3 regions of the Paenibacillus sp. FSL M7-1414 genome follow, and region 1 is predicted to be linked to each of the others. Evidence: predicted binding sites of a transcription regulator. Region 1 holds the regulator's gene; each other region holds the start of a gene.
The links. Region 1 encodes Rex, which represses fermentation and respiration genes when NADH is low (regulators of the CRP and FNR family bind a similar motif). Its sites were predicted from a motif close to TTGTGAAATATTTCACAA; they were not measured.

Region 1 (3,291 bases):
ACCTGAAGTGCTCCGGTATTATTCAAGAAGATGGATTTGGCACCGTATGACGTTCCGAGTAATAACGCTTCGCCTGCTGGCACTGCCGTCGGGTCACCAGATACACCTTTGTGGATCAATGCAGCCAGTCTCATTTCCTCGAACATATCCAGGTTGTTGTTGCTTGCCGGTCCGTCTGTTCCGAGTGACACGGTAACTCCTGCTTTCAGCAACGCAGGTACCCGCGCAACACCGGAAGCGAGTTTCAGGTTACTTCCCGGGTTATGGGATACAGCCACATCATGACGGGCCAGAATCTCAATCTCTTCATCATTCAGATGCACCGCATGTGCAACCAGGGATGGACGAGAGAAAAAGCCCAGTTTCTCCAGATGTGCCACAGGACGCAGTCCATAATCAGCCACGTTCTGCTCGACTTCACGAAGCGTTTCCGACATATGTGTATGAAGGGGAAGGTTTAGGTCGTTCGCGACCTGCACAAGCTTCTCTATGTAGTCAGGAGGGCATGTATATGGTGCATGTGGCGAGATTACGGTTGTAATGCGACCATCTGCCTGTCCATTCCACTCACGCGCAAACGCAGCCGACTCCTCCAGCTTCCGCAATTGTTCTTCCTCCGAGCACAACCCGATTACACCACGTGCCAGTGCTGCTCTAACGCCGGATTGCTCCACAACTTTGGCAACTTGATCCATGTGATCGTACATGTCCAGGAAAGCTGTAGTTCCGCCTTTCAACATTTCAAGCACCGATAGCGAAGTTCCCCAATATACGTCTTCTGAAGTCATTTTCGCTTCCATCGGCCACATTTTTTCCTGCAACCATACTTGCAATGCAAGATCGTCTCCGTGCCCTCTGAGCAACGACATCGCTGCATGACCATGCGTATTGATCAGACCCGGCAGGAAGAACAGTCCTTTTCCATCCACTTTGGTACAATTTTTGTCTTCATCCGGCAATGTCTCACCAATATGCACAATCTTGTCATTCTCAACAACCATGTATCCGTGGACCACGTTCCATGTTGTGCCGCCTTCATTAACAGCAAATTTGCCATTGTGAATTACCCATCTATTTGTTGTCATCTTCCTCGTCGTCCTTTCCAGTATCCAAGTAATAGGCCAAACTAAGCAGATCTGTTGTAAAGTCAGCATGGTGAATGCGGATATGCGGCGGTGTTTTTAGAATGGTTGGTGCAAAATTAAGGATCGCTTCAATTCCTGATTCAATAAGCTGATCGGCTACATTTTGGGCTTCCGTATCCGGAACCGTGATAATTCCGATGCGAATGTTTTCCATTTTAACCGCTTCCGTCAATTCATCCATTGGTTTTACCGTCAAACTGTTGATTTGACTACCTATCTTCGGTCCATATGCATCAAATACAGCAACAATCTTCATGTTGTCTTTCAGATATGCGTTGTAGTTGGACAAGGCTTGACCGAGGTTACCCGCTCCTACCAGAGCTACATTAATTTGCTGATCGATTTTGAGAATGTGACGAATTTTCTCGATCAGATAGGATACATCATACCCGATCCCTTTACGACCAAAATCACCGAAGTAAGCCAGGTCTTTACGAATTTGGGCCGGATTCAGATCCAGCCTCTGTCCAAGCTCTTGAGAAGAAACAGTAGCCACCTCACGCTGATGCAACTCGTTCAAATAACGCAAGTATACAGGCAGACGTCGTACCACCGCTTCCGAAATTTTATCCGATTTCATTCTTGCTCCCCCTTACCAAGGCCACGATAAAATAATAGATGAAAAGATGAGCATTCTGTATAAAACTCAAAGATAAACGTGACATTTTATACAGAATGCTCCTTGTAATTTGGGTTATAAGTTCTTACGTGCAACTGCTTTAATCGGATACGGAAATATCTAATAAAGTTTAACGCCAAACGATAGTGTCATGCAATGATATAACGAACAAAACAACCATTATTTTTGTTCATTAGCAGGTTTTTCCAACCACTCGGTGATTCGTGGAACCATTTGCTCCGTGAGCATATGCTCCATTTTGGGACCAGGTAATGAATACAAAAAGAATTTACCATAATACGCTTCAATCACCCGTGTATCATAAACAATGACAATTCCTCTGTCCTTTGCTGTACGCACCAATCGGCCAAATCCCTGTTTGAAACGGATGACCGCTTGTGGCACGGACAGTTTCATGAACGGATTTTTCTTCTGTTCCTGAAGCAACTCACTCTTGGCTTCCACCAACGGATGATTCGGTGGCTGGAAAGGCAGTCGAACAATAGCGAGACAGGTTAGGGCCTCTCCCGGGATATCTACACCCTCCCAGAAGCTGCTTGTGCCCAGAAGTACCGTTGCTTTGGCATCTTGAAACCTGCGAGTCAATTTGGAACGACTTCCACTGTCAACGCCTTGCCCAAGCAACGAGATGTCGTTGCCAGACAGTGCCTCCTTCAGCGGATCATAGACCTGTCGCAGCATCTTGTATGAAGTAAACAGAACCATCATGCGTCCACGCGTAGCAATTGCCGTCTCTGCAAGTGATTGCACCAGCATATTAACAAAGTGCGCATCACCCACACTTCCCTTCACACTCGGGAAATCACGCGGAATCACCAGAAGTGCCTGATCGCGATAGTTGAAAGGTGATGGCAACATCGACGTTAACAGCCGATTGTTCTCGGCCGCTTCCTGCAAGCCAAGCTGTTCAATCATGAACTGGAATGACTTATCTACCGAAAGCGTAGCCGATGTAAGCACAACACTTTTCTTTTTATCAAAAAATAAATCCTTAAGTTGTGCACTCACATCTACAGGTACGGCATACAGCTGGAGAGATTTGCTGCGGAATTGGCCGCTGGCTTCCATCCAGTACACCGTTTTGGCATCATCCATACGCATGAAGAAACGTAGATTCTCCTTCAATGTGGTCAGATCTTTCAGCAGTCCTGTAATGTCCGTGATCAGACTATCCGATTGATAATCATCCTGATCCTCTTTCACTTCAAGCAGCAATTTGTCCCCTTTGCGAACCAAATCACCCAGAGTCACATAGATCTGGTTCTCCAGATCCTGCAACTCCTGCCATTTTGCAGGTTTCTGAGATGCTTTCAGACGCAGTGAAAATTGCCCCGTCTCTCCCGGTGAAGCATCACTTCGTTCAGGCAACAGACCAAACAAGGCATCGCTCATACGATCCCACAGCTCCTTAACTTCAAGAGCGAGCGGGAACATCTGATCCACCATGGAGCCCCATTGCACCGAATTTTCATGCCCGGATAACTGCGAACGAAGCATAGGCAACTG
Region 2 (3,291 bases), 230 kb from region 1:
ATGCCAAAGATGAAGTGATCATTTACGTGAAAGCCGCTGACAGTGGGGGGGATGGCGTTGCATATCAGACAACGTTACTCAAGGTTAGCGGTGGAAACATTATGCCAACCCTTAATCGTCAATATGCCGGCGTCTACGTTCAAGAGTGCACAGTTCGTGATGTGTTGAAGTCCAGCGGCATTGTAAGAATGTCGGAGAATAACAAATTTGTCGTTTCGGTCGAGAATGTCACGCCTCGTATGAATGAGCGGTGGGTCATTATGGTGAATGACAAAGAATTAATGGAAAATGGTCTGGACATGAAATTGAATCCACGTGATGCGGTTAAGCTTGAATTAACCAATGCATCCTAAGTATACCAAGAAGCCCAATCTCTTTTTAGAGAACTGGGCTTTTTTTCATTGAAATATATAAGCAATTTCCGATTAGCATAATCAAATATTAAATACGACAGATCTCGTTCGGGCAAAGCTCACAGTGACAGATTCCTTGCAGCATCTTCAGATCTTTGATGACAATCATGCCATTGTCATATTCAATCCCATCTTTCTTACGCAGGTCGCTTAACATGCGGTTTACACTTTCACGAGTGGCTCCAATCATATTGGACAGGTCCGTGTGAGTAATTTTTTTGTGAATAATGACATGCTCTCCATGAGGCTCACCATACGAATTCGACAACCGAATGAGGGTGGAGCAGAGTGCACCCGGTTTGCCGTATAACATGAGATCCCGGAATTTGGTCTGTGTCAACCGGTGGTGGATGCCCATCCATTTCATAAAATCGATCGCGAAGTCACAATGCTGGCAGATTAACATTTCCAGGTCTTTATGTTCCAGTACACCGATCTCACTGTCCTCCAATACTTCCGCTGAGAAGCTGTGTTTAGAGCCAAAGAAGGGATCAGCCTGCCCAATCATATCACCGGATTGATACATGTACATGATCAGTTCCTTGCCTTCATCCGTGGATTTGGTGATCTGGGCACGGCCCCGTTTCATATAATAAAGTTTGTCAGAGATGTCGCCTTCCCAGTACAGATGTGTACCTTCCGGATAGGTTCTATCTTTCATGGTAACCAGCAGATGGTTGAAATTTGCTTCCGAGAAACAGTTAGTATTACCGCGCTTTTCCAGTACAGTTGTTAGTTCTCTCATAAGTCTATCTCCCCTTTATGTCCATCGGACGACCTTCTGTAGTAAGCAGTAGCCTCCGAGGTTCGCCGCAAACCGTTGCCGTCCTGATCAGGGTCATCTCGGCCGGGAGGAAGGACGGTACAAATTGCGGTGGTTCAATTTTTAAGTTCAGTATATACCTAATCTTACCGTTTGAGGGGGAAGGAAAGGGGGCAAAAATGACGAAATTTCAAACATTGTGATAAAATTCACTTTTAATGGAGAGGATGAATTTTACAGCTCTATATTTTAAATAGGAAGTGAAAATGGTCGTATGAAGGACACTACAAAACTTAAATTAAATTTGTTATACTTTGTGAAAAAAATCACATAATTAAGTTTATTGTCATGTTACGATGTGAATGTAAACGAGAGAGACAAACTAATACGAACCTTTAGGAGGATGAGGGAGATGGCTGTAAAGAACGAAGTCGCCCCAGCAAAAGAACCGACAGCAGGTCAGTATATTCAAACGTTAATCGACAAAGCGAATAAAGCACACGCCGCATTCATGAAGATGGACCAGAAGCAGATTGACCGGATTGTGCAAGCGATGGCACTTGCGGGTCTGGATAAACACATGATGCTCGCCAAGATGGCCGTAGAAGAAACAGGCCGCGGAGTGTATGAGGATAAAATCACCAAAAATATATTTGCAACAGAATATGTGTACCACAGCATCAAGTACGATAAAACCGTAGGTGTGATTGAAGATAACGAGTATGAAAGCTTCCAGAAAATTGCGGAGCCGGTCGGCATCATCATGGGTATTACACCAGTTACCAACCCAACATCAACGACGATGTTTAAAGCATTGATTTCCATCAAGACGCGTAACCCAATCATCTTTGGCTTCCACCCATCTGCACAGAATTGTAGCCGGGAAGCTGCCAAAATCCTGCTGGAAGCGGCTGTGAAACATGGTGCACCAGCAGATTGTATCCAGTGGATTGATGATCCTTCCATGGATCGTACAAACGAACTGATGAATCACAATGATGTGGCTCTCATTCTGGCAACAGGCGGATCAGGCATGGTACGTGCAGCGTACAGCTGTGGTAAACCTGCACTGGGCGTAGGACCGGGTAACGTACCTTGCTTTATCGAGAAAAGCGCGGATATTAATCAGGCAGTAACGGATTTGATTCTGTCCAAGTCTTTCGACAACGGCATGATCTGTGCTTCCGAGCAAGCGGTCATTATTGAAGAACCAATCTTTGATCAAGTGAAGAAAAAAATGATCGCAAATGGCTGTTACTTTGTTAACAAAGATGAAGCAGCAAAATTGACAGCAGGTGCGATTAATGCCGAGAAATGTGCGGTGAACCCGGCGATTGTTGGTCAATCTGCGGTAAGCATTGCGAAATTGTGCGGTATTGAAGTTCCAGCAGGCACCAAAATTCTCGTGGCCGAGATTGAAGGGGTAGGTACAAAATTCCCATTGTCGGCTGAGAAATTAAGCCCGGTACTGGCTTGTTACAAAGTTAAAACGGCAGCAGAGGGCATTGAACGTGCAGCAGAAGTGGTTGCTTTTGGCGGCATGGGTCACTCCTCGGTTATCCATTCAACAAATGAAGAAGTGATTGGCAAATTCGCAGATCGTCTGCAAACTGGACGGATTATTGTGAACTCACCATCCACACACGGTGCCATTGGGGATATCTACAACACAAACATGCCGTCATTGACACTGGGATGCGGATCATACGGACGTAACTCGACTTCTTCCAACGTAACCGCTGTGAACTTAATCAATGTGAAAAGGGTGGCTCGCCGTACCGTGAATATGCAATGGTTCAAAGTGCCGAACAAAGTCTACTTCGAAAAAGGGGCAACGCAGTATCTTGCCAAAATGCCTGACATCACACGTGTGGCCATTATTACGGATGCCATGATGGTGAAGCTTGGATATGTTGAAAAGGTAGAACACTATCTGCGTCAACGCCAAATGCCAGTAGCGATCGAAGTGTTCTCCGATGTTGAGCCAGATCCATCCACAACAACGGTAGACCGCGGAACCGAAATGATGCGCCGCTTCCAACCAGACTGCATTATCGCACTCGGCGGTGGATCACCGATGGATGCTGCGAAAGCCATGTGGTTGTTCTATGAATA
Region 3 (3,291 bases), 2.1 Mb from region 1:
CAACCCTGTAATGAAAATTGAAGCCATTTATTTTTTGTACAAGTAAAACATGAATGTAAGAGAGGACTCTAACTTTATACGTCCACACTGTGTTCATACAGGGATCACGGAAGCCATTACATAGCATAAACCCGCCCAAATCCGGGGACAATGAAATCAATACAATGAAGGGAAGAAAGGCTTAAATACAGGGAAATGACCTCCTTCGACAAACTTTTTTTGCTCAACCTATTGCAATGTGAAAAATATCACATTATAATGAGTGTATAAAGTGAAATAAATCACATACACAGTTTCGAACAAGAAGTGAAATGTTTCACAACCATAACAACATTATATTCAAACTCATTTATATATTTCGAGGAGGAACTTTTAATGAAAATCGCAGTTATCGGATGTACACACGCAGGAACCGCAGCCATCGTAAATACCGCTAAATTGTACCCGGATGCTACCATCACCGTTTATGAGCGCAATGACAATATCTCCTTCCTATCTTGTGGCATTGCACTCTACGTAGGTGGGGTTGTGAAAGACCCTGACGGCTTGTTCTATTCTTCTCCTAATCAACTGGCAGAGCTTGGTGTTGAGACTAAGATGCTTCATGAAGTAACAGCAGTAGATGCCAAGGGCCATACCCTTCAGGCTAAAAACCTGCAAACCGGGGAAGAATTTGAAGATACGTTTGACAAACTAATCGTGACAACGGGGTCATGGCCTGTCGTTCCGAAGCTTGAAGGCATCGAGATGGACAACATTTTACTTTGCAAAAACTACAATCATTCCAACACGATTATTGAAAAAGCCAAAGATGCCAAACGTGTTACCGTTGTAGGTGCAGGATATATCGGCGTAGAACTGGTTGAGGCTTTCCAGATGAACGGCAAGGAAGTTACCCTGATCGACAGTGTGGACCGTATTTTGAACAAATACTTGGACCCTGAATTCACGGATGCGATTGAAGATACGTTGACTGGACGCGGCATCAAACTGGCTCTTGGTCAAACGGTACAGAAGTTTACTGGTGAAAATGGCAAAGTGACTAAGGTGATCACGTCCAAAGGAGAGTTCGAAACCGATCTGGTTATTCTGTGCATTGGTTTCCGTCCAAATACAGAGCTGCTCAAAGGCCAAGTGGATATGCTACCAAACGGCGCAATCATCGTGGATAAATATATGCAAACGAGTCAAAAAGACGTCTTCGCTGCGGGTGACAGCTGTGCTATTCATTACAACCCAACAGGCAAAGCATCTTACATTCCACTGGCAACCAACGCCGTGCGGATGGGTACACTCGTAGCCCGTAACCTGGTTCGTCCTACGACACCGTATATGGGTACACAAGGAACATCGGGTATCAAAATTTATGAGCAAAATATCGCGGGTACAGGGATGACGGAAATGTCTGCTGCTGACGAAGGCCTGATTGTTGAATCTGTCGTACTGGAAGACAGCTACCGTCCGGAGTTTATGCCAACGGCTGAGAAACTGTTGCTTAAAGTGGTATATGAGCAGGCTACTCGTCGGATCGTTGGAGCACAGGTGATGTCTCAGGTTGATCTGACCCAATCGATTAATACGATCTCGGTCTGCATCCAAAATAACATGACCGTAGATGAGCTGGCCTTCATCGACTTCTTCTTCCAGCCACATTACAACAAACCATGGAACTTCCTGAACACGGCTGGTCTGCAAGCACTGCCTCCAATAAAAGTAAAAGCACCAGCAATGGTGTAAGGAAGCAGAATAGATGGTTGAACAGAGGGCATGATAAACGCCATACAAAGATAAGTCATGCTTGTCCGTAAATAAGAGGAGTACAATAACTGCCAAGATTACGAAACAAGGCGGATGATTATAAAGGAAAAGAAGACTGGCGAGTATATCGTCAGTCTTTTTTGTGATTTTTTTAGCTACAAAAGGCCTTACTACACTCTTGCTGACTTAACTATTCAAAGACGCTCTGAAAGTATCTTTTTAAACAACATTGTGATAATTTGCACAAAGTTTTGCGCAGTACCAAGATACAATTGAGATATGGTATTCAACGCATAAACAATGAAATTCAGGTCGTTTTTCCAAACGATGAACAATGAAGGAGAGGATGAATGATATGGCAGCAAAAACACCTCTTGAGGTTGCACAATATACGGCGCAAACAGGAATGAAGAAGGCTCAATATCCGGTGTCTTCTGTACTGGTGCTTAGTTTTCTGGCAGGGGCTTTTATTGCGCTGGGGTTTCTACTGGATATTCGGGTGATTGCTTCTGCGCCAGCTGAGTGGGGAAGTCTGGTCAATCTGATTGGAGCAGCAGTGTTCCCGGTTGGATTAATCTTGGTACTCATCGGTGGTGGAGAGCTGCTGACAGGTAACATGATGGCAGTTCCACTTGCTACGATTGCAAGAAAATTATCTGTGGGTAGCATGTTGAAAAATCTAACCTTAGTGACGATTGGTAATTTTGTTGGAGCTTTGTTTGTCGCGTACGCGTTTGGACATGTGCTGGGTCTGACCGGAGAAGGTGTATATCTGGCGAAAGTGGTGGATATGGCTGGGCATAAGCTGCATGACGGCTTCTTGCAAGCTTTCATCTCTGGCATCGGATGTAACTGGCTGGTCGCGCTGGCCGTGTGGTTATCTTATGCTTCGGATACGATGAGTGGCAAGGTACTGGGCATTTGGTTTCCAACGATGGCATTTGTGGCGATTGGATTCCAGCACGTTGTGGCCAATATGTTCCTCATCCCGGCGGCAATCTTTGAAGGACATTATTCGTGGGGTCAATATGTGATGAATTTCATTCCGGTATGGCTCGGGAATCTGACTGGTGGTGCTCTGTTTGTAGCTGCAGCCTATTGGGTGGTGTACCTGCGCCAAGCTGAGCCAAAAGTGAAGCCGGAGATAGCAACGTCGATCGAAGCTGTGGAGACGGAGGCTAGAGTGATGTTGAGCAAACAAGCATAGTGGGCACAGCGAGGTATGGATACACGTGTATTAGAAGTGAAGACGATTCTGATCTTGCTCGGTTCATGGCGAATATGCTGTGATGGAGCAGGGCGGGATCGTTTTTTTTGTATGAGGTCCTTGTTGGAGTTTAACGCAAAATAAATTCGCCATGACAAGGTTCGGGGGAACGAAACCTGTTCATGGCGAATTTCGGGAGTGGTCCATGATATGGCATGAGGAGGAAGTGGGGAAACACTAGCCTAATGCCTTATTTTTAATTTACCCCTGAATTCTGAAGTTGAATCAAACTCAAAAACATTTTTTTGAAAATAATTTAAAGCCGC

Region 2: a site for Rex is predicted at 1,491-1,508, ahead of adhE (bifunctional acetaldehyde-CoA/alcohol dehydrogenase). Genes of this name have one in related genera too.
Region 3: a site for Rex is predicted at 1,988-2,005, ahead of MHH92_RS27975 (formate/nitrite transporter family protein). Genes of this name have one in related genera too.

The regions. Positions count from the first base shown of each region.
Region 1 covers NZ_JBBOOS010000001.1:4,293,788-4,297,078, forward strand. The annotation lists gene MHH92_RS18540 (amidohydrolase) at 1-1,085, opposite strand, end outside; gene MHH92_RS18545 (redox-sensing transcriptional repressor Rex) at 1,072-1,725, opposite strand; gene dinG (ATP-dependent DNA helicase DinG) at 1,945-3,291, opposite strand, start outside.
Region 2 covers NZ_JBBOOS010000001.1:4,525,021-4,528,311, reverse strand. The annotation lists gene MHH92_RS19680 (hypothetical protein) at 1-353, shown strand, start outside; gene MHH92_RS19675 (Crp/Fnr family transcriptional regulator) at 442-1,158, opposite strand; gene adhE (bifunctional acetaldehyde-CoA/alcohol dehydrogenase) at 1,589-3,291, shown strand, end outside.
Region 3 covers NZ_JBBOOS010000001.1:6,404,213-6,407,503, reverse strand. The annotation lists gene MHH92_RS27980 (FAD-dependent oxidoreductase) at 376-1,737, shown strand; gene MHH92_RS27975 (formate/nitrite transporter family protein) at 2,114-2,965, shown strand.